Regions from separate parts of the Desulfatiglans parachlorophenolica genome, predicted to be linked through region 1. Evidence: riboswitches for the same ligand, from Rfam matches in the RefSeq annotation. Region 1 holds a riboswitch; each other region holds the start of a gene.
The links. A riboswitch is a leader RNA that binds a small molecule or an ion and turns the genes downstream of it on or off. The one in region 1 is predicted to bind cobalamin.
Positions count from the first base shown of each region.

Region 2: another riboswitch for cobalamin. It lies ahead of ACZ500_RS01645 (hypothetical protein); the one in region 1 lies ahead of ACZ500_RS21860 (cobyric acid synthase).
Region 3: another riboswitch for cobalamin. It lies ahead of ACZ500_RS12350 (TonB-dependent receptor); the one in region 1 lies ahead of ACZ500_RS21860 (cobyric acid synthase).
Region 4: another riboswitch for cobalamin. It lies ahead of ACZ500_RS10395 (cobalamin-binding protein); the one in region 1 lies ahead of ACZ500_RS21860 (cobyric acid synthase).

Region 1 is NZ_AP042460.1:4,704,922-4,710,796, reverse strand. Features, by position in the region: gene ACZ500_RS21865 (TonB-dependent receptor plug domain-containing protein) at 1-1,272, opposite strand, end outside; cobalamin riboswitch at 1,601-1,807, opposite strand; cobalamin riboswitch at 2,220-2,405, shown strand; gene ACZ500_RS21860 (cobyric acid synthase) at 2,549-4,501, shown strand; gene cbiB (adenosylcobinamide-phosphate synthase CbiB) at 4,498-5,451, shown strand; gene ACZ500_RS21850 (hypothetical protein) at 5,498-5,629, shown strand; gene trpD (anthranilate phosphoribosyltransferase) at 5,762-5,875, opposite strand, start outside.
Region 2 is NZ_AP042460.1:354,321-360,195, forward strand. Features, by position in the region: gene ACZ500_RS01635 (phosphoenolpyruvate-utilizing N-terminal domain-containing protein) at 3-407, shown strand; gene ACZ500_RS01640 (hypothetical protein) at 365-568, shown strand; cobalamin riboswitch at 862-1,066, shown strand; cobalamin riboswitch at 1,801-2,004, shown strand; gene ACZ500_RS01645 (hypothetical protein) at 2,259-2,525, shown strand; gene ACZ500_RS01650 (hypothetical protein) at 2,708-2,923, shown strand; gene ACZ500_RS01655 (hypothetical protein) at 3,046-3,870, shown strand; gene ACZ500_RS01660 (ABC transporter substrate-binding protein) at 3,857-5,800, shown strand.
Region 3 is NZ_AP042460.1:2,648,226-2,654,100, forward strand. Features, by position in the region: gene ACZ500_RS12325 (RtcB family protein) at 1-979, opposite strand, end outside; gene ACZ500_RS12330 (archease) at 1,053-1,550, opposite strand; gene ACZ500_RS12335 (hypothetical protein) at 1,621-1,752, opposite strand; gene ACZ500_RS12340 (hypothetical protein) at 1,813-2,091, shown strand; gene ACZ500_RS12345 (Slp family lipoprotein) at 2,120-2,635, opposite strand; cobalamin riboswitch at 3,067-3,279, shown strand; gene ACZ500_RS12350 (TonB-dependent receptor) at 3,412-5,424, shown strand; gene ACZ500_RS12355 (cob(I)yrinic acid a,c-diamide adenosyltransferase) at 5,421-5,875, opposite strand, start outside.
Region 4 is NZ_AP042460.1:2,227,714-2,233,588, reverse strand. Features, by position in the region: gene ACZ500_RS10400 (FecCD family ABC transporter permease) at 1-967, opposite strand, end outside; gene ACZ500_RS10395 (cobalamin-binding protein) at 964-1,950, opposite strand; cobalamin riboswitch at 1,954-2,157, opposite strand; gene ACZ500_RS10390 (C1 family peptidase) at 2,560-3,909, opposite strand; gene ACZ500_RS10385 (hypothetical protein) at 4,415-4,867, opposite strand; gene ACZ500_RS10380 (hypothetical protein) at 5,170-5,484, shown strand; gene ACZ500_RS10375 (PAS domain S-box protein) at 5,872-5,875, shown strand, end outside.

The sequences.
Region 1 (5,875 bases):
CCCGGCATTGATCCGCAGCGCATCTTCGAGCAGTGACACACCGATCTGCCCGAAGGCATCCCAGCTGTCCCACTGCTCGTTGTAATAGACGGGATCGTAATCACCCAGGTACGGGTTGCGCGGCTCCCGGCCGTCATAGACCGATTTCTCGTAGTCCGCCCCTGCCGTCACCGTGAGCCAATCCAGCGGACGCAGATTGTGCTGCATCTCGAGGTATGTGGTTTCCCCGTCATAGTTGGACTGGTCCCCCGGTGTATCCGACCAGAAGTAGTGCCGCTCCGTTCGGCCGTAAGACCCTCGGAGGCCATAATCCCAAAACGCGGAGACGTCGTGGTTGAAACTCAGGCCCTGCTGGGTCATAAGGCTTTCACGGTGTTCGTCTTCACTGGCCAGATTTTTCACGACCTGCCCGTTGGCATCCAGTGCGGGATTCACCTCGCTCAAGGCGAGGTCGGAGTCGAAGGTGATGGAGCTGAATTCGACCGACATTCCCGGCCCGAACCGAAGACCCGCGCCAATGGTGCCGCCGAGGCTGTCATAGTAATAATCGTTCGGGCCGCCGTTGTTCTCGCCGTCGGTCGTGACAACCTGTGGATCGATATCCAGATAGTAGCGGTCCTCCTTGCCATAAAAGATACGCCCGTTCTGGATAAAGGTGTTTCTCTCCCCCACCTCGTTCCGCCACTCCAACCCGAGCCCGTCGACCCATTTTTCGGGGATCACATTGACGACTCCACCCATCGCCTGGGAACCGTAAAGGGTGCTGCTCGTGCCCTTCAGGACCTCCACCTGCTCGATATTGGAGGCGCCATAGAGGTCTCCGATGAAGTATTGAAGGGTGCTTTGTGTGTCCGCCGCATCCCTCAGGGGAAAGCCATTGTAGCGAAACTGGGTATGCTGGGTTCCGGAGCCGCGGATGCTGATGCCCGAGAATTGCCCGGGGCCCCCGTTGCGCCTGAGGTAAACGCCGGGCAGGTCATCGAGCAACTCGGGCAGAAAATATTGCTCCGCATCGTCACGCTCCTGTGTCGTCACCACGCTGACGCTTTTGGTCACGTGTTCGAGAGGCTCCTGGATCCGATCCGCCGTGACGACGGTCGGCTCCAGATACACCCTGCCGACGTCCTTCTCCTCCGATTCACCGGCAAGTTCCTCCTCAGCACCCGATGCGGTAGCGGCCTTTTCATCTGCAGCCCCTGCAGCCGAAGGCACCCCCCAGAGAAGACACAAAACCATCAAGATCTTCAGCCCGTTCCCAAAATGAATTTTCATAACGCTCCTCCCTCCTCCGTTCCTTGATGCGGGCAATCAAAAAGACGCATACGGTCCCGGCCGGCGGACTGCGTCATCCCATCCGATGAGGCCGGACGGGTGCCGTGAACCGCTGCCAACCGGGCTACACCGCCAGACCTCTTCTATCCGTAATTCGGTCAGGCGGGCGGCTCCGCGACGCACAGGGGAACTGAAGGTTCGAGCATGCCTTTCGGCCAGGCCGATCCCGGCGCAAAGACAAAAAAAATCCCCGGTCGACAAAGTCGATCCGGGGATTCCCCATTTTTATCCCTCAAGAATCTTCAGCCCCTACCCATACCACGAAATACGAGGGCCATGTGATCAGGCAGGTCTTCTGACTTCCCCCCCACTCTGGCGGCCTTCCCACCCGACTTATGACGGGCAGTGGCCATTGGTGCCAAAGCAGTTCCCTTCTCAAGCGGAAAAGGGAGGGGTTACAGCGGCGGGTCCGTCCCCGATTCACACGGGGTTCCCTCTTAAGCTCTTCACGAGCACCTGAACAACTATGGAGTTGATAGCAGGCGCCACAAACCCTGTCAAGAAAAATTTCTTCTCACAGCCAGCCCCATTCGGAACACCCCGGGCTGGAATGTGCTGTTCAAAAAGATCTGCTGTCGATCGGACGACATTCATCCACTCACAGACGTCCGAGGTCTGTTCCCTCTTTCCAGCGCAAACCATGAAAATTTCAGCATTCGAAAAGTCCGGCTGTCTCTTTCCCCGATCACAGTCTTGAAACCCTTCAGCCCTGTTCCTGGAGCACCCTTCCCGTCGCATCCAGAACCGTGTACTCCACAGGGGTAGCGCCAAAATCTGCAAATCAAAACAATCGATGATCTGCGATCGTGAGCATCGCTCGGCATGAGTTATGACAACCTTCAAATCACGGAGTTGAAAAAAAAGTTGACCGCTGATGGCTCGATGTGCCACATTGCGATCAACCGAGTCGCCATTTGCGATGGCATCAAAGGGAAGACGGTGCGAAGCCGTCGCGGACCCGCCGCCGTAACCGGGAACGAAAGCCGCAGAATGCCACTGTCCGATTGGATGGGAAGGCGCGGCCGCTAGGATGATCCGGAAGCCGGAAGACCTGCTCGGGTGGTGGTTGCAGCTTCGATTCCCGCGGAAAAGGAACGGCTGCAGTTTGGATGGAACACGGCATCCCGACTCTGAACATGGAGGGTCGGGATTTTTTTGCTTCGCAAACCTTCATCCTTCGGGGGCCGCTCACCCGGATCGCCCAAGGGGATGCACAATGGATCTTGGACATGGTGGAAATATCGGCCTGCTGGCGGCACGGGCGGGTTTGCCCAGGGATAAAATCCTCGACTTTTCGGCTTCCATCAATCCCCAGGGTCCGCCAGAATCCTTGCGCAGCCTGGTCAACCGCAGTCTGAGTGAGGCGGTCCACTATCCCGATCCTCACGCCTCCGGTCTGGCCACTGCACTGGGTGCCCATCACGGTATTTCGTCGGAGAAAATCGCGGTGGGCAACGGCTCGACAGAACTGCTCTTCTCCTTGCCTCGTGTACTGTGCGTGTCCCGGGCGGTGCTTCCCGTTCCGAGTTACCTGGATTACCGGACTGCGGTGCTGCGTGAAGGGTTGTCCGTCGAGGAAGTGGCGCTCAAAGAAGGCGACGGATTCGCCATACCCTGGAACACGCTCGAAAGGAAACTCAAGGGGGGAGAGATGGTCGTCCTGGGCCAGCCCAACAATCCCACCGGGAGGCTTTTCGAGATCAACCGTCTGGTGGATTTGTCCGACCGTTATCCGGACTCCTTTTTTGTGGTGGACGAGGCCTTTGCCGACTTCGTCCCGAACTACCAAAGCCTGATCCATGCCGAGCGTTCCAACGTCGTGGTGGTGCGCTCTATGACCAAGCTTTATGCCATTCCAGGCTTTCGTCTGGGCTACGCTGTGGCGGATGCCGTTCTGGCCGCCCGATTGCGCGAGTTTCTACCGCCCTGGTCCGTGGGTTCTGTGGCTCAGACCGTCGGCACAGGCGTTTTGCGTGATCAGGCCTACGCCGAAAAGAGCCGTTCGGATGCCGTTCGCCGCCGGGAAATATTGGCGAATGAACTGTCCGCCCTGCCTGGGTTGAAGGTCTATCCCGGTGCAGCGAACTATCTGCTGGTCCGAATCAAGCGGACGGACATCGATGCGGTCGCGTTGGAAGAACAGGTGCTGCGCCAGGGGATCGCTATCCGGGTATGCACCGACTTCGTCGGCCTGGGAAGAGACTATTTCAGGGTGGCGGTGCGGACGACATCAGAAAACCGGTGTCTCGTCGCAGCACTGGCCAGGGTACTCCAGCCATCCCGGCCGACCGCCGTCGTCAAATCCCGAAAAACACCTGCCATCATGTTTCTGGGCACCTCTTCCCATGCAGGCAAGAGTGTGCTGACCGCCGCCCTGTGCCGCATCCTTCTCCAGGACGGTTACACAGTAGCCCCGTTCAAGGCCCAAAGCATGTCACTTGATTCCTATGCGACATCCGAAGGCGGGGAAATAGGGCGCGCCCTGCTGGTCCAGGCTCAGGCCTGCCGTCTGCCGCCCGACGCGCGGATGAATCCGGTGCTGCTCAAGCCCCTTTCAGAATCGGGGTCTCAGGTGATCGTGGTCGGAAGACCGATCGGCAACATGTCGGCCTCCGAGTACATCGCCTGCAAGAAGGATTTGTGGAAAACGGTCCGCGAAGCCTACGACTCATTGGCGGCCGAGGCGGACGTGATGGTGCTCGAAGGCGCGGGGAGCCCGGCCGAGGTCAACCTGAAAACACATGACCTCGCCAATCTGGCCCTGGCCGATCATGCCCGGGCCACGTCCCTGCTGGTGGGGGACATCGACCGGGGCGGACTTTTCGCGGCCTTTGCCGGGACCCTCGACCTCTTGTCGGAGCATGAGCGGTCCCTGATCAAAGGATTCGTGATCAACCGCTATCGCGGCAGACAGGCCTTGCTCGATGACGCCATCGCCTTCACCGAGCGCCACACCGGGCTGCCGACCTTCGGAGTGGTGCCATTCCTGGAGGATTTCGCATTCCCTGAAGGAAACCCTGCCGATTACGAGGCGGCATCCCAGGCCGAAGGTGAAAAGGGACGCGTCGCCGCGCCTTATGAGGTGGAGGCCGCCCTGGAGCGCCTGGCCGCTGTGGTGCGGGAAAATCTGCATATCCAAAAAATCTATCGATCGGCGGGATTGCGATGAAATGGATCCTCTACATCTGGCTTGCCCTCGCCCTGGATTACCTCATCGGCGATCCCCGTCGGCTGCCCCATCCGGTGAAACTGATCGGCGGTTTGGCGATCCGCCTCGAGGCCCCTATGCGAGCCCGGTTCGCATCCGCCAGGATCGCCGGTCTGGTGACGGCCTTGGCCGTCATCGGCATCGCCGCCCTGACCACCTGGGCCTGCCTGACTTTAGCTGAAGGGGCGGCGTCATGGCTGGGGCATATCATGGCCGTCCTCATCCTGTACACCGCATTCGCCGCCAGGGACCTCGACCGCCATGGCCGATCGGTGCAGGCAGCCCTGAGGCAGGGCGATCTGCCTCTGGCGCGGCGGCGGGTCTCCCTGATGGTCGGGCGTGACACCGCACGACTCGACGAGGCCGGCGTGACGCGTGCCACAGTGGAAAGCGTGGCTGAAAACACGGTGGACGGTATTATAGCACCTCTTTTTTTCGCCTTTCTGGGTGGACCGGTGGCAGCCGTCGCCTATAAGGCCGTAAGCACTCTGGATTCGACCTTCGGCTATCGGAACGAACGGTATCTTCAGTTCGGCTGGGCATCCGCCCGCCTCGACGATGCGGTCAATTATCTACCGGCCCGCATCAACGTTTTGCTCACGGCCTTGGCCGCCTGGGCATTGAAAGAGGACCCCCGTGCCGCCTGGCGGGTGGCCTGGAGAGACGGCCCCAAACACAACAGTCCCAATGCCGGTCTGGCAGAGGCCTCCACGGCCGGCGCACTGGGTGTTCAACTCGGCGGACCGGTTTACCGCAGTGGGCGCTTGGAGGAAATGCCGACCCTTGGAGATCTGCGTCATCCGCTTTCCCCCACCCACATCGCGCGGGCCTGCCGATTGATGATGGGGGCGACCCTGGCCGGGGCTGTGTTGTTTTCGCTCGTGCGTGGAATCATCCTATGGGCTATGTAAAATTCTGCCTGATCTTCCTCCGCAGCTAACAAGTTTCCATCCGGCAATGGTCTTTTTTGCCAATCTCGGCGTCAATCTGCACGTTTGCTTGTGCGGCAATCACCAGGTCGCATCCGCGCAAGAGCTTGATTTCCTTGATATTGTCAAACCAGAACCCACCGCGAAGCGGCGGGACTGAGCACGCGAAGCGTGTGAAGAAAAAATCCTCATTTCCGGATTGGAAACCGGATTGTACCGGGAAATCATTTCCGGATGGACACAAACTAACGAATCCCGGTTACGCAGTTCCTTTCCTCCTCTTCAGAGTGTGTCAAAGAAACTGTCGTACTTCCTTTTCAAGACCCGCCGAAGAAGCCAACCTGAGCAGACGCATGACGCCTTTTTTTGCAGGATCGGATTGCACATAGACCCATTCACACAGTTT
Region 2 (5,875 bases), 1.4 Mb from region 1:
ATGTGGAATTTGAGGTCAGCGGCCGGAAACTCGACCCGCAGGAGGCGGCCTTGGAACTCGGGCGCCTCGAGGCCGTCTGCCGGGAGGTTGCGGCGGCGCTCCTAGGGTTGGAAGACGGTGCCGCGAGGGAGGCGCTCCTGGCCATGCCGGAGAGCCCGCTTTTCCACGGAAGCATTACGGACCGGATCCAGTCCGGTCGGCCGGCGGCTGACGCCGTCGTGCAGAGCGTAAACGACCTCGCCGTCATCTTCGGCGCACTTCCAGACCCGGTCCTGCGCGCCAGGGCCGGGCAGGCCGAGGAGGTGGGCAGGCCTGCATCTACGAGAACATCCTGCGCCGCGTGCCGGGAAACCCGGCCGGGGACATGGTCGGCAACCCCCTGGCCATCCCCGTGCTCATCGGGCTAGGGTTCAGTTCCCTTTCGGCTACTGCGCCGCGCATCCCGGAGGTGAAGAAAACGATCCTAACGGTTGACAGCGGTGAGGCCAGACACCTGGCCCGCTCTGTCCTCGCCCTGGAGGATGCCGACCAGGTGAGGGCCTGCCTGCGGCGGGAGACCGGCAAATGACCCCATAACACCGCCCAAAATCAAGAGGGAGGATCCGAAGGAGACGATGGCATTCTTGGCGCAGATACGTGCACCATCGTGGGTATAGAGGTCTCCAGCGTCGTCAGGATCCCTCATCGCAACGATGGACACGCCCTCTTTCGGGGTGATGGTGGATATGTCGGGAAAGTCAGGGAGTTCGCTTCTCTAACTGAAGGGCCTGAACAAGGCCTTTGGGTGTAAACTGGGAACGTCGCAGAACGATACCAAATTTTTCTTGACTTTTATTCTTGCCCTCAGTAGCTTTCCTCTGAAAGAAGAAAATTCGTTCAGGTGCCTTTAACCAGGCTTAATAGGGAACCTCGTGAAAGTCGAGGACGGGCCCGCCGCTGTAATCGGAGACGAAAACCGCATATCGCCACTGCCGGGTGTTTAGTAAATGATTGATCGTCTGGTGGGAAGGCGCGGCAAGTAGAGAGATCCGAGAGTCAGAAGACCTGCCCGAACGGAGAAAGCGCAAACCTTCGCGGAGGGAGGTGGCTCTGTGGTTCTGAGGATGAAACTGGGAAATCCCCGGATCGAGTTATTTCGGTCGGGGTTTTTTTTGTCCGGGGACCGGATCGGACGTGCTGGTTTGTGCATTCCCTCTTCCCGGGATTTTTCCGGCTTGGTCGGATAATCGATAAAGACTTGCTGAGCAGTATGGATATGGCTTGAAGGATTTTGCTGATGGGTCGTCGAGTAAAGAGATGCACGATATTGTTTTTCATAGACGATAGATATACCAGCCGTGACCTTTCTTTCGGAGCGATCGGAAGATCCAAGAAGCTGAAAAACTCGTCGATTTCTCTCTGTAATGAACAGTGGACGAGATGCATGAGGAAAAATAAAACGGCAGTGAAGGATACCTTACGATTGTGGGAAAAATATTTTTCAGAGAAACTGTGCGGTTGAAGAAATTTATGAAAATGGAAATGTTTTCTAAGGAACCTAATCGGTTTGATGCAAATTTTGGAAAGTAGATTCTGTGCCAAGCGCAACATTTTTACATAATTTTTCCGTATGCATATGTCACTTCCTTTGAAATTGACATTTGATTCATTTTATACTGCTGACAGAGAAGTATAACTTGCTATATATGCAAGTAAAAACCTTAGCCCCGGCTTCTTAAGTCAATGATATTGAGTATTATTTGTGCAAGAATTTTTCTTGAAATGTTTCCTATGGACGAATAGCATCATTAGCATCATAAGAATATAATCTGCCGTTCAGGTGCCTGGAGCAGGCTCAAAGGGGAACCTCGTGAGAATCGAGGGCGGACCCGCCGCTGTGATCGGGGACGAAAGCCACACATCGCCACTGTTGGGTGGTCAGCAAGTGACTGATTATCTGATGGGAAGGCGCGGCAAGTAGGGAGATCCGAGAGTCAGAAGACCTGCCTGAACGGTGAGAGAGCAAACCTTCGTGGACAGAGGTGGCTCAACGGTTCTAAGGGTAAAATTGGGAAATCCCTGGATCGGTTCATTACGGTCCGGGGATTTTTTTTGTGTGCGCCCGGGAGAGCCCACAATCGTGGAGGTGAAAGTCCTCTACACGCCTGTCAGGGGGAGGTGTTAGCCGGACGGCAAGGGTGCCAGCCAGGAGACAGGAGCTGAAAGAAGGCGCAGGCAAGGCGCTGGTCCGACGAACAGGAACCTTACATGAGGTGGTCATGCTGGATGAGGAGTCACATATCTTCAAAGTCCGATATCTGTGCGGAAAGCAAGGGCTTGGTGCGTCAAACGTCACCGCGGGGACGGGATACTCCCAGGCGAAGAATCTTCATTCAATGGAAGCAGTGGTTGAACGTGAGGACATGTCGGGGGCCTATCGCCGAGTCAGGGCGAACAAGAGTGCTCCCGGAGTTGACGGCCTATCAATCGAAAATTTCATGGAACATCTCAACGCTGAATGGCAGCGTATTGAGAAAGAACTGTAGGAGGGTCGGTACGTGCCCCAGCCCATGCTTAGGGTTTATATCCCCAGACTTGGCGGAAGTGGAATTCGGTGTCGCTTCCCATATGAACGAGGCCTTCCCTGTGCGCTTCTTCACAAAGCTTGGAGTCGTGTCGCTGCTCGGTCTCGTGAAGCAGCTTCAATGTAATTAGTCTCTATCCGGAAATGGTCTTTTTGGCCAATCTCGGCGTCACTCTGTACGTTTGCTTGTGCGGCGACCTACAGGTCGTCTCCGCGCAAGCGCTTGAGTTCCTTGATATTGGCCAAACCGGGACCCGCCGCGTAGCGGTGGGACTGAGCGGCGAAGCGGTGAAGAAAAATCCTCATTTCCGGATTGGAAAGCGGGTCATGCTGGATAAAGCATTCCCGGATGGAGACTAATTACTGTACCGCTATGGTACGGAGCCATATGACTGGCGGTATGGGAGGACGGCGAGGGCAACTACGCCTCCTGCTCGATTTGGAGTTCGGCCGCGAAGGGGGCATTCTGCGTCGGGAAAAGATTGGCAGAGCGGCAATTAGGCCAATTCTTGAGGATACCGGAGAAAGGGCAGAGCGTGATTTCCTTGACATTTCCGCTAAAGAGTTTCTATATCGCGGCCGGCTTTTACCTGGTAGGTACGGTCTTTCACCTTTTGGCAAGGGAGAAGCCTGCCATCTGGTTTTTCACAGCAGGCATTTTGATCAATGCAGTCTCTGAGATATCCGGCAGAGTCATTGTATGGCCGTACTGCAACATGTTCGAGGAACCGTTCTTCCTCCCCATATGCGTAGCCGCCGTTTCCGTTGTCCTCATCATTTCAGGAACAGCAAAAGACGGCCTATCCCTCCTACCGCTCATCGCACTCTTCTCGCTTGTCGCTGTCTTTTTTTCAGAAGGGTACTACCCGCCCTTTACCATGCAGTCAAAGAGCATCCACGCACATTTGTTTCATCTTTTTGCCTTTGTTGGCCATGGCTGTCTGATAACCGGGGCCTATCTTGCCGTTTGCTCTCTTGTGAGGAAGAGAAGAGATGGTATTCCGTATCAGATGATTATCTGGGGGTTTGCCTTCATGTCAGTATCGGGCATGTTTGGCATGTTATGGAGCTATGCGGGAAGATCTGACACGGTTTCGTGGAATCACTACTATTTTCATTCAATTGCAGTCTGGCTCTACTATGCCGGTTTTTTGCATCTTCACCTTTTTAAAGGATGGGATCAAAACAAAAAGATCTGGATACTTGTGGGAGGCGCAGTAATGATATTAAGCTTGGACTACTTGCCTCAGATTGGCGCAATGCATATTCCGAGAGTATTTAATGGCGGATTGTATGATCTCTTTTAGGGCGATTTGGACCTTTTTGGGAAGGCCTTCTCTTTCAGTCTGTCTGATATATCTTATTGTTGCGGATATTTTGGTAGGCTCTTTCATCATGAGAGACAATCCGAAGATATTTGCAGTGCTTGACAGCATAACGATTCAAGAATGGGTTGTCACATATGGACTGAACAATCTCAAAGCCACTTGGTGGTTCTTTGTCTGTTTGTATTTGTTGTTATCTCTTGGAATAACCACATCGGTGTGCAGCATAAACAAGGTGATTTCCGTTATCAAAAGATTCTATGGGAATGGTTTTTTGAAACTTGCTTTAAAGCTATCTCCATCAGTTATTCATCTCGGCTTTCTCTTTCTCCTTTTGGGGCAGCTTGCAAGCCATACGCTTGGGGTCAATTCGCATGGGCATATACTGGACGTAGGAGGAAGTATGATTGTTCCGGGATCTGACATAGTTGTTGTTCTGAAGGATTTGAGGATAGATTTCTTCAAGGGAGATCGTGAGTTCTTGGGCATGGAAGGAGAGGCAAAAACCGTTTCTGGGACTCTTTCCATCTACGACCGGCATGAGGATCATGAAAAGAGAATCTCCATGAACCACCCTATGATGTATAAGGGGTGGGGCCTATTCATTCAAGATTTTTCCCCAAAAAGCGAAGGGAACAAGAGGCCGCCCTATATCAATATGACGCTCAGAAGAGACCCGGGCATCAGGTTGATGATTGCGGGGGGAGTTATGTTTGGATTGGGGCTTGTACTCTACCTCATCTCTGTCATTCAGTCCCGTATCAACGGCGGGCAGGTGTTCTACGGCATGCCTGTTAAGCATTACGAGGGGTCGCAACGATCCAAGACGATAAACAGACGGCCTGGCATGCCTCATCTACTGATGGTCTCTTACCTTTTTGTGCTTTTATTCGGGGGGTGCAGTACAGATTTCGAGCAGTACGGCGAGTTTTCCATCAAGTCTCTCGAGAACGGCTCCAAGGAAATCACGGACGGCATCGGGAGAAAAGTGCTGCTGGTGCCGCGTACTGACACCGCCAAGAACACAGACAAAGAGGGAAAAGCCATAAGAATCCCTGTGCAAAAGGTCGTTGTGTATTCTGGATACGATGCTGCGCTGATCAAAGAGCTGGGACGGCTGGACAGCGTTAGAGGTGTTATCGCCTCTGAGGAGAGATGGCACATCCCTGAGATAAGAGAGGGGATTAAAGACGGCAGCATATCCTATCTCGGGGAGTACAAGTCGATCGATTTCGAGAGATTGAGGGCCATCCAGCCGGACGTGGTTTTTACCTGGGATGAAGGCGTTATCCCAAAGCTCGAAGAACTCTCCATCCCATGCGTATTGACCTCAACCAGGATCGCCAAGGACCTGGACGCGCACATAAAATTCATTGAATTTCTTTCGGTGTTTTACGTTGAAGAGAAGCGGGCAGCGTCTTTTGTAGATGTACAGTTCAAAAAAATTAATGAAATATCGGTCAGATTGGAGAATGCGATGACAAGGCCGAAGCTTGTCTGGGGGGATATCTACGAAAGGAAGGTATTGGTCGAGCCCGGGAACTCATGGGCTGGGCAGTTGGTGGAAAAGGCGGGGGGCGATTATCTGTTTCGTGATCTTGAAGGCGCAAGCTGCATGCAGGTTACCCTGGAGAAATTCTTTGCAAGGACAAAATGGGCTGAAATGTTCATCACATACCGTGGACCGGAGAGCGGGATCACATCCAAGGAAAGGCTTCGCCAAGCGAACAGGTTGCTTGAGGCAGTGGAAATCAAGCCTATGAACGAGGGAAGGATTTTTTTTACAGGCTACAAATTGTATCAGACCGCGGATGTGGCAGGCATTATCGAAGAACTCGCAGCGATTTTTCATCCCGGATTGTTCCCGGAAAAAACGGATCCTCATTATTTTTTTGAGCTTCCCCGGAAGTGAAAGGGTGTGAAAGCGCAGTACGGTCATTTCCAGACCCATCTACATAGCGTTCTTCTAAGGGCGTGAGGTATATAT
Region 3 (5,875 bases), 2.1 Mb from region 1:
GCGCCACATCGAAGAGAAGCTGCATCCGAAGGTCACGGGGGGAAATCCCGAGAACCTTCATAAACGTCTCCCGGGTCAGATGCATCAGGATCTGACGGTTGGCCCAGGCGTAATTCGCTGCACAGGCCATTGCGGCCAGGTAGCGACGCGCCGGATCAGACTGAAGGGGTGCACAGGCGAGCTGCCGGTCCGGCAGGTCAAAGGGCAGCAGGTCGGATTTCTGGCTCATCATTTTCAGAAAATCGTCGCAGATCTGATGGCCGAATCCTCTTGACCCGGTATGGAGGAAAACGGTCACCTGACCTTCGTACAGACCGAAGGCCGTTGCGGTTTTTGAATCGTAAATCGTATCGACAAACTGAACTTCTAGAAAATGGTTGCCTGAACCGAGGGTCCCGAGCTGGTCCATGCCCCGCTTGAGGGCGCGTTCGCTCAGGAGGGAAGGATCCGCCCCGGCCATGGTGCCGCGGTCCTCCGTTCTTTCCAGATCATCCACCATTCCGAAGCCATGCCTGACAGCCCAGGCCGCCCCTTCCACCGCAACCCGGGCCTCCTCGGCCTTCGTGAGTACGACCGCTCCCGTCGATCCGACGCCGGTCGGGACGTTTCTGAAGAGGGCGAGGACCAGGTCTCTGATGCAGGGACGAACATCCTCGGCCGCAAGGGCCGTAGTCATGAGGCGGCAGCCGCAGTTGATATCATACCCGACGCCGCCCGGTGAAACGACGCCGGCCGTGAGATCGAAGGCCGCAACCCCGCCGATGGGAAAACCGTATCCCCAGTGGATATCCGGCATGGCGAGCGAGTGACCCACAATCCCGGGCAACGTGGCGACATTGGCGACCTGCTGGAGACTCTGGTCTCCTCGAACCTGCTTGATCAGCTCGTCGTTCGAAAAAATCAGCCCGTCGACGCGCATGGACCCGGTTCTGGGAATCCGCCATCGGCAGTCGTCAACCTTTTCGAGTTTGATATCCATAGGGGCACCTTCCCTTCTTGCGGCGGCCATCGCAGAACGGTCTCCGGCCGAGGCATCCACCTGGATCCCGTTCCTACAGGTCAAAAATGATGCGTGATTCCCAGTGGTCTCCCTGTTCGTGAACCTCGATCTGGTGATAGGTTACCGCCTTGATCTCACACAGGATCTCGTGAATCTTCGGATCGAAAGGAGTTCGCTTTACAACGGCTGAAAGAAAACCGGGCGAGATCGCCTCGATGCGAACCGAAGTCACGATCTGCCCTTCGCCCTCGAGATTATAGAGGATTTCCCCAAGCCATCGGACCATCAGGTCTTCGAGGTCCGCGGCCTTGACTTCGATCAGGAAATCCCGGCCAACCCCTTCTTCCAAGGGGACGACCATCATCTGCATCATGTACCCGGCCGCGTCCTCGAAGAGGACTGCAAGATCCGGACTCCGTACGACGATGCCGAAATCGGCCGTGTGATCGAGGACCAGGATCTCCGAACGTCCGTAAGCGATCGTCTGCATGACGTTGCCCCGTGAAGTTTGGATCGAATCACCGAAAAACCCGAGGTGACTAGAGTCCATCCGGAATCATCCGGCACAACCCAGTTTCCAATCCGGAAATGAGGATTTTTTCTTCACACGCTTCGCGTGCTCAGTCCCACCGCTTCGCGGCGGGTCCCGGTTTGCCAATATCAAGGAACTCAAGCGCTTGCGCGGAGGCGACCTGTGGGTCGCCGCACAAGCAAACGTGCAGATCGACGCCGAGATCGGCAAAAAAGACCATTTCCGGGTAGAGATTTACTATTGAACAAGACACCGCAACGGTGTCGATGGAGGTTGAAAGATGCGCTGTTCCTTCTGCAAAACCACGATCAAAACCCACGACAAGATACTGCGTACCGACTCCTGCCCCAAATGCGGGCGGGATCTGCACTGCTGCAAGCAGTGCAAGTTCTATGACACGCACGCCTACAACGATTGCCGCGAGGTCTCAGCCGAACGGGTCGTGGACAAAGAGCGCGCCAATTTCTGCGAGTATTTTCTCCCCCGCGGCTCGACCCGGGAATCCGTCAACCCGGTCACGGAAGCGCGCCGGGCCCTTGAGGCGCTCTTCAAGAAGTGAGCGAGGCGAAAACAGCTGCATCCTGCCGCTAAAAGCCCTCCCAGGACCTGGCGCCGCGGTCGAAAGGATAGCGCGGCCACAGTTTGAGGTCCGGCGGCGGCATCATCGGCCAGACGTGGACTTCCAGAGCCTCGATCATGAGGCAGCCTGAACCGCAGTAGCTGCCTTCATCCTTTTCAAGCCCGATGATTCTCCCGACAACCGTTATCTCCTCATCGGGAGGATTCGAATGCCCGATGGGTCTCCCTTTGGAGGAAACCAGAAAAATGCCGGCTGAGTCCATTTTGCAGTGGGGCCGGCCCTCATGGTTCAGGGGGCACTGCTGCACCGTTATCAGGGTCCGATCGGATTCCTGCCGAAGAGCCAAAACCTTTCCCCCCAGAAGAACGGTTTTGCCCTTGTAGGACTCCAACTCGGACACCAGGGTGCTGAAAGGCACGTCGGCTTCCGCCGTGTTCCGCAGTTGCGGCGAAATCGGTGAACACGCCCCGAGCAGAAAAAGCCCGGCAGCCAAAACAACCGGTATTCCTGTCTTTCTTTTCATGGCAATGCCTCCAGAGGGTGGAACCTTTCAACAACCAAAGCCTCGGATCGACGGCTCACTACCTTTTGAATGATACGTTTTATCCTCCGGATTTTCAATCCTTCCCGTATCCCCGCACATTGTTCGACCGGCATCATCCGGCAGCGCCCCCCTTTCCATCCCGTCTCTTTGCTTGACCTCCATGCATTCTTTTGATAGGAAGTGGCTGTCCGATAATGTTCATCGAGTACGGACACGTTTTCGATCCGGAAATGAGGATTTTCCTCCGCCGGGCGCGCCGGCTCAGCTCCACCCCTTCGGGGTGGGTCCCGGTTTGTCCCATATGAGAGAAATCAAGTGCTTGCGCGGAGGCGACCTGGTGGTCGCCATACGGGCAGGCACGCCGCTTGACGCGGAGATTGGCCAGGAAGACCCTTTCCGGATGGAAACCAGGAAGATTGGTACGTTCAGGTGCCCGCAAGGGCTCAAAAGGGAACTCCCTTAAAAACGGGGACGGACCCGCCGCTGTGACTCCGCTCCTTTTTCTGTGTCGGCAGGGAAAGGAAACCTTTCGACCACGAAACGCCACTGTCCAAAGCCAAAGGATGGGAAGGCAGCCGAAAGGGCGGAGGAGTCAGAAGACCTGCCTGAACAGGGATACAACACCCTCGTGGTACAGGGTCACATCCCGGATCCCGTGGATAAAAAAGGGTCATCCCCGGATCGCAAAGCGGTTCGGGGATTTTTTTCTCCGGACGCCGACTCGTTTTCTAAATCTACAGCGGAAGGAGAACATCATGAAACCCTGGATCAAGACATTTTGCTGCAGCATCGCCGTAGTGGCACTGGCAACGATCGGCAGGAACGCGCCGGCCGCCTCCGAGGATGCGGTCCGGATGGAGACCGTGGTCGTCACCGGAACGCGCACCGAGCAGGCCGTTCAGGAGATCCCGGCCCATGTGACCGTCATCGACGAAGAGGCGATCGAAAACGCCAATGCCAACAACGTGGCGGAACTGCTCCGCTCCGAAGCGGCGGTTGTGGTACGGGATCTGTACGGCAACGGGAAAGTCGCCCAGGTCGATCTGCGGGGATTCGGCGAAACGGGCCCCTACAACACCCTGGTGCTGGTGGACGGGCGGCGCGTGAACGAGATCGATCTGAGCGGGGTCGACTGGACGCAGATCCCCCTGGACCAGATCGAGCGGATCGAGATTGTCCGCGGTGCCGGAAGCGTCCTCTATGGGGACAACGCGTCCGGCGGGGTCATCAACATCATCACCAGAACGCCGGACAAGGGCTTCAGCGCCGCCGTGGCCGGCACCGGCGGGAGTTATGGACGGGCGAAAGGCTGGGCCCGGGCAAGCGGCGGAACCGATCAGGTGGCGGCCTTTCTTTCCGCCAGCTACGACTCGATGAACGGCTATCGTGAAAACGGCTACCTCCGCACCCGGGACGTCGGGGCGAAAGTGGCCTATGACCCCACGGACACGCTGAGTTTCAATCTGAGCGGGGCCCACCACTCGGACGACTATGGTCTGCCGGGACCGTTGACCGAAGCGGCCTATGCCGCCGACCGCCGTCAGGCGAACGCCCCGGATGACGGCGCCGAGAACACGGACCAGTACCTGAAGCTGGACACCCGGATCGATTTCGGTGCACTGGGCTACCTCGCCGCCGATCTCGGCTACCGCTACCGAGACACCGACGAAGAATTCGTCAGCTACAGCTTCTCGGCCCAGCGGCAGATCGACACGTGGTCCTTTACACCGCGCTACGTTTTCGAAAAGCCCCTCTTCGCCCGCCCGAACACGCTGATCGCGGGGGCGGACTTCTACTGGGCCGAGATGGATCTCGACACCTTCTACGGGGCTCCGCTCTCCCCGTCAAACCGATCGAACGTCTCCCGGGACAGCTACGGGTTTTACCTCAACAACGACCTGTCCGTCCTCGACAACCTGATTCTGTCCCTGGGGGCGCGCCGTGAAGCGGTCGAATACGACATGAGGCAGGAAGACCTGAGCGGTTTTCTGGCGCCGCTCGACGACACGGTCGACGCTCATGAAAACGCCTACAGCGCCGGACTCACCTATCTGTATCAGGAGGAATCCTCGGTCTTCGTGCGCGCGAACCGGAGTTTCCGCTTTCCGCTGACGGACGAACTGGTGGTCTACGACTTCAACTCAGGCAGCATCCAGATCAATCCGGACCTCCACCCGCAGCGAGGGGACCACCTCGAAACGGGCGTCCGTCATTTCATCACCCCGGACATCGAGGCCAACCTCACGCTCTTCCAGGCGAAGATCAAAGACGAGATCTTCTACAACAAGGACACCTACACCAACGAAAATCACCCCGAGACCCTGCACCGGGGACTTGAACTCGGTGCGAAGGCGCGCATCGTAAAGCATCTGATGCTCTACGGGAACTACACCTATGAAAAGGCCACCTTCGAGAAGGACCCCTATGAGGGGCGCGACATCCCCGGCGTACCGCGCCACCGCGCGAACCTGGGTTTCCGCCTGCACGATTTCATAACCGGAATGGTCTTCTCGGCCGACTACAACTACGTCGGGGACAGCTACGCCATCAGCGACCAGGCCAACGCCTTTTCCAAGCAGGGCAGCTATTACACCGTCAATGCCCGGCTTGCGTATGCCTGGAAAAACATCAAGGCCTTCGTAGGCGTCAACAATCTGACGAATCAGGATTACTCGGAATACGTCGTCATAGGCGGGTTCCCGACCGCGCCCAACTACTATCCGGCGCCGGACCGGAATTACATCTTCGGTGTGGAGTGGGCCTTTTAATATTCGATCCCTTTGCGCGCACGCACCCCTTTGTAGTACGGATGCTTGACCTGGATCATCTCCGTCACGTAATCAGCGGCATCGATGATGTCAGGGGGTGCGTGCCGCCCGGTCAGAACGAGATCGACCCGGCCCCGGCAGCGCATAATCAGGTCCATGATAGCCTCCTTCGGCAGGAGGTCGAAGATCAAGGTGTTGAGGATCTCGTCGCAGACAAGGATCTGGAATGAGTCCTCAGTGGTGCGCCTGGCGTGCTCGAGCGAGAGCTCGGCATGCCGGAAGTGCACGGGCTCCGGCCCCTTGGCCAGGATGAACGGGTGCTTCCCGGGGCAGTAGTACGCGATGTTCGGGATCTGGCGGAAGATCTTGACCTCGCCCGAATCGCCGGATTTCATGAACTGGATGAAGGCTACGTTTAGGCCTTCGCCGGCCGCCCGCGTCGTCAGACCGA
Region 4 (5,875 bases), 2.5 Mb from region 1:
CGCCCAGGAAGGCCGTCACGACCCCGACGGGCAGTTCGCTGGGCGAAACCACCCAGCGCGCGAAGGTGTCGCAGACGATCAGGAGGATGGCCCCCCCGAGGGCCGACACAGGGACGAGAAGCCGGTGATCCGGGCCGAACATCATGCGGGCGAGGTGCGGCACGATCAGTCCGATGAATCCGATCAGACCCGAAAGGGAGACGACCAGTCCGATCATCAGGGATACCAGCAGAAAACAGAGGAGCTTGGTCCTTTCGACGTCCACCCCCATGTGGCAGGCCGTCTCGTCCCCGAGGGTCATGAGATTCAGATCGCGGGCGAAGCCGTAAAGGATCGCCGCCGCCAGGATCACGACGGGCGCGATGATCGCCGACTGGCCGAAATGGCTTTGGGACAGGTCGCCGTAAAGCCAGAAGAGCATGGTGTGCAGACGGCTGTCTGTGGAGGTGGAGACGAAGAACATGATGACGGCGGTGAAAAAGGCGTTGATGATGACGCCCGTGAGCAGAATGGTCGAAGACTCCATCCCCATCCTGCGTCTGCCGAGAAGGAGGACGAGGAGGATGGTCACCAGTGCGCCCGCAAACGAAAAGACCGGGATGCCCAACTGAAAGCTGAAGCCGAGCATGATCCCGATGATGGCGCCCAGAGCGGCCCCGCTCGATACCCCGAGGATGAATGGTTCGGCGAGAGGGTTGCGGAGAAGCGCCTGAAAGACGGCGCCTCCGAGGGAAAGGGCGAAGCCCACGAGGCCGGCGAGCAGGACGCGTGGGAGGCGGACCTTGAGAACGATCAGCTCCGTTGTGCCGCCCGTACTTTCCCCCAACAGGGTGCGGCAGAGTGCCGAGAAGGAGATGTCGGCCGTTCCGAGCCAGAGAGAGAAGAGGATCGCCCCGCCGAGAAGACCGCTCATGACGGCTGAAATAAGAAGGACCTTGCCGGGGGTTACCCGTCGATGCAGGATCATGGCCGCTCCCAGAGGATTTCCGGGTGGATGAACCGGGCCGCCTCTTCGAGACCGTCTACGATGCGGGGCGAAGGGCGGTCGACGAGGTCCGAATCGATCAGGTGTACGCGGTGGCTGCGGGCGGCCGGGATGTCTGTCAAACGCAGCCAGCCCTGGCGGGCCTCTTCGAACCGGCCGCCGCGGTCCATGGAGGAGACCAGGATCACGTCGGGTCTCTGGCGGATGACCTCTTCCAGGCTGATCCTGGGGTAGGTGAAGGGCTCCTCGCTGAATGGGTTCCAGCCGCCGGCCAGGGTGATCAGGTCGTTCAGGAAGGTGTCCCGATTGATCGTCATGATGGGGCGCAGGTTGATCTGCACGAAGACCTTCGGCCGAGGCAGACCGCGGACCTTTTCCGCTACGCGTTCGGCGCGGGCCTTCAGGGCCTCGGCCGCCGCCGCGCCGTCCCGGGTGGCGCCGCAGACGCGCCCCAGGAGCGTGATGGTGTCCAAGGCCTCGTAAATGTTCCGCGGGTTGGTGGTGAAGACCCGGATGCCGGCGGTTTCGAGGGTCTCGACGACGCTCCGGCTGTTCCCATCCGCCGTGGCGATGACGAGGTCCGGGGCGAGGCTGATGATCTGCTCGATGTTCAGGTTGACATAGCTCCCGACCTTAGGCTTGCCGCAGGCCTCCGGCGGGTAGGTGCTGTATTGGGTGACACCCGCCACCCGGTCTCCCAGGCCCAGAAAATACAGGATTTCCGTGATGCTGGGGGCGAGGGAAACGATCCGTCGAGGGGGTGAGGGCACCGTAATGTCTTTTCCCGTTGCGTCTCGAAAAACCCCGGCCGATGCGGGGACCGCAGCCGATGCGAAAACAAGGCAAAGACAGGCGCAGAGATGGCGGATCAGCTTCATAGTAAAAAAAACCCCCGAATCACGTTCTGATCCGGGGATAGCCCTGTTCATATCCGAGAGATCCGGAGACAGCCGTCTTTCCGTCACGGCACGCATCTCCCTATCCAGGCAGGTCTTCTGACTTCTCCGCCCTTACGGCGGCCTTCCCATTCCGGTTACAGCGGAACAGTGGCTATCATGGCCGTAAGGTTCCCGCGTTTTTCAGCGGAGCGGAGTAACAGCGGCGGGCCCATCCCCGATTTGCACGGGGTTCCCTATTAAGCCTCGAAAGGCGCCTGAATAACCTTGAAGGGCTTCCCGCTCCGCAGGGATCGGGGCGCCCGCACACGCTTCAAAACCAGACAGGATGAGATGGATCAACACCGGGAAATGGAGCGAACACACGGCTGAACTTCACACCAAACCTGTCCTGCACCAGGACTCCCCACCAAAGCAGCAACGCCGCCTCGGCGCGATTTCCAGAGTGAAGCGAGTTTCACAATTCTTCCAAAAATTCATTATAACGCGAAAATTGAAATTTTGTCAAGCGGCAAAACACTCCTGGTACCTGGAGGGTGGTGCGGCACAATAAGACCGGGGAACAGCAGCGCCCTTATCTATAGATCAGATCCGTGAAACCAAAAGGGCAAGGCCCACCCGGACGGGTGGGCCTTGCGGATCCGCGAAGGTCTTGCTCCTATCGGCTCAGGAGGAATGCTATTGCAGGATAAAACCGAGGAAAGGCTCGCCGGAGGCCCGGTGACGTTCCATCTGGTTTCTAAGCTGATTGAGAAAGACCCGGAGGTCGAGGGGCGCAGCCTCTCCTACGCCACCTATGAACCCCATCACCTCATCCGTATTTTCGATCACGCCGTAGCCTCCCTGCACGACGCTTTGAACGGCTCCACGATTGGCCTTGACGAGCTGTCGGGCCTGGAGCAGCAGCCTCGGATGGGTCAAAAGCACCCGCAGGAAATTGTCCGCCTGGTTGTAAATCATACCCGAGCAAAACTGCCCGAAGGCGGTCTCGGCCATCACCTTGTCGCGATAGTCGCGGAAGAGGGCGAGGTCCCCGGCGACAGGGAACATGGTTCGATAGGCGGCGTACCAGTCGACGCTGGGGCCGTAGGCGCTCCCGTACTGGTAGGTCCAGTATCCGAACTGCACGTCACCGGCCAACTGGCTGTAGCCGATATTGAAATACCCGCCAAGGCCTCCCCAGGAGGACCCCCAGCTGTTCTTGCAGATAAAGGAACTGTTCGAGTCGTTCCACCCGACGACGAGGACGAAGTGGTTGCCTTCATATGTTCCGCTTGTCTTGGTGTAAACGCCGGTGCTGTAACTGTAAAAATCGCTGTAGACTTTATACCACACAACCACGGGGCCGTTGCTATAGATAGCGTTCTTGATCTCGGTGCTGGTCGCGACTTCACCGCTGTTTGCATAATCCCAATTTGTAAGATAATAGGCGTCATCCTGCCAGTTGGCACAGGCATTCGCGCAGGGTCCTTTGGTTCCGGTGTAGGGATAGCAGGATTCCACCGCTGTGCCGGGGTTCTTCAGGTAATCCGACGCGGTGCTGGCATAGCCGCCGGTGCAGTCACCCGCGGTGCTGCAGGAAAGCACGATCTGCTCCGAGAGGTCGAGAGTGGAGCCGGGAAGGCTGTTGGTGATCATGTACTTGGACTCGAGGGCGGCCACCGTCGCAAAGCAGAAACAGGAGCCGCACCCGCCCTGGTTCTTGACCGAACTGACGTAGTTTGAACCACTTATGTTGCGCCAGTCGTACTGGGATGGGAGGACGGTAAACAGGGGCGCCGCGGCCGGCACCTCGGCCTCGGGGCCGGCCGTCTCTTCCATGGCTCCCAGGAGCTTCCGGCGCTCTTCAGGGGTCATGCGTGTGATGGGGTTTTCGGCTGCGACCCAATCAGCCCCCGCGGCTTCGATGGCTGCGTTGATCTCGTCGATGGTCTCGGTGCAGAGCACGACGTTCGGTGAAACCAGGAACAACGCCGCCAGGATCACGAGGCCGGTGAGTGAAAATAGAGACCGTTTGTAATTTTTCATCCTTCTACCTCCTGATTCAGCAAAAAAAAAGTGGCCGCACCAAGGCGGATCAACATGCTCAATCCTGCTCACTCTGGCCGATCTGCGTATCGATTGGATCCTCCCACGATCCCTTGAATGGACGCAGAGCGCCACGATGTCTTTGGGTGAAAGGTCAGAAGTGAAAAAATCCTCCGGATAGCGCTATGGATAAGGTGAAATCTCTTCAGGTAACGATGAATCAAAACTCTTGGCAACAATTGGTCCGGTTGGGTTGATTGAATGGCTGCCCGATGATCAGGTACAGCTGATGGATTCCACGCATTGGTCAAGGAAATACGCATGGAAAACAAACAAATCAAAGGCTTGAGCGGAAGACATTCCCTGAATTTCCACGCAAGCAGATAGACGGATCAACATGGAAATCGGCCAAAAAGACCATTTCCGGATGGAGAGTGATCAAAAAATCTTCAGGCGAAACGGTGACATCTACCGGGCCTTCTCACTGGACGGACAGGCTTGAGGATTATCGCTGGGTGTTTTCAAAATAATCACTGCGATCAATCCCGGGAAAATCGAAAACGACCGGCGAACAGGTTCCTTTTTGAATGATTCCAAGCGTACAGTCGAAGCTTTTCCCGACCTCGATGCCATATTTCCGGAGAAATTCCGGTCCGGGATGCCAGGAATTGGTCAAGGTGAGCGATTGCTGCTGATTCTCCAGGTGAGCATAGGCGTGATCGAGTGTCTCCCCGGTGGTGAAGAGAAATCTGACTTCATATTGCTGGTAGGATGGTCCGCCTGTGGTTTTGGGGGCGCCGCTCTTCTCGATCGATACGATCTTTGCCTGCCCGCTGTAATGCTTGTAGGTGCATGGGCCGGTTGACAGGGATTTTTCCGTCGCTTGCTGGTGGTTTGCACAGGAAAACTGGGGCACGATGAAAACCAGCAGGGTCATACAAAAAAGCATTTTCCACATGTGTCGGTCCTCCTGAAAGAGATCGCTAGGCAGCCTCCACGAGGCACGGATGGAAGGTTCTCCTGGCTCCATGGCCAACCAGCAGGGTCCCCTGCTGCGCCGAATTCGAGATCGAAGGAAGGAGACTAAAGAATTGATTATCAAACACCTCGAAATTCATATCATCGAAAGCAGAAAGAAGCAATCAAAATTCTACCTTTTTCCATGTAAATCCCTACGGAGGTGCTGCCCATAAGCGGGATCGTTCTTACACGTTCTTAGTCGGTGTCAAGGCTGCGATTCCGCCCGGTTTCCATCCGGAAATGGTCTTTTTTGCCAATCTCGGCGTCAATCTGCACGTTTGCTTGTGCGGCGACCACCAGGTCGCCTCCGCGCAAGCGCTTGATTTCATTGATATTGGCAAAAAATCCTCATTTCCGGATTGGAAACTGGGTTGTACCGGGAAATCATTTCCGGATGGATATGAGGTAGTTTCCATCCGGAAATGGTCTTTTTTGCCAATCTCGGCGTCGATCTGCACGTTTGCTTGTGCGGCGACCACCAGGTCGCCTCCGCGCAAACGCTTGATTTCCTTGATATTGGCCAGACCGGGACCCGCCGCGAAGCGGTGGGACTGAGCACTCGAAGGGTGTGAAGAAAAATCCTCATTTCAGGATTGGAAACTGGGTTCTATAGGGAAATCATTTCCGGATGGACACGAGGTAAGTTTCCCGCCAGCCTGGGTCGGCATCCTGCAGAACGACCAGGAACGGAAGCCTCCCGACCAGGCAGGCAGAGGGCAGGAGAAAACCTCCTGCGGCATGAAATCGGGCGTCACCGGCGGTGCGGGGCCGGCCTTGCCGCCGACGCAGAGGCATGTTATGGTAGAAGCTATCCTCGCCGCGACTGATGTTGCTGCGTGCTGTTTTGCTGAGAAGCTCCGGCGCGGCTGCGTCGATGGGTCCGGAAAGCGACCCTTTGAAGTTCCATCGAGCCGTGGATGTGTGCTGGGAGAGGTAATAGCCATGA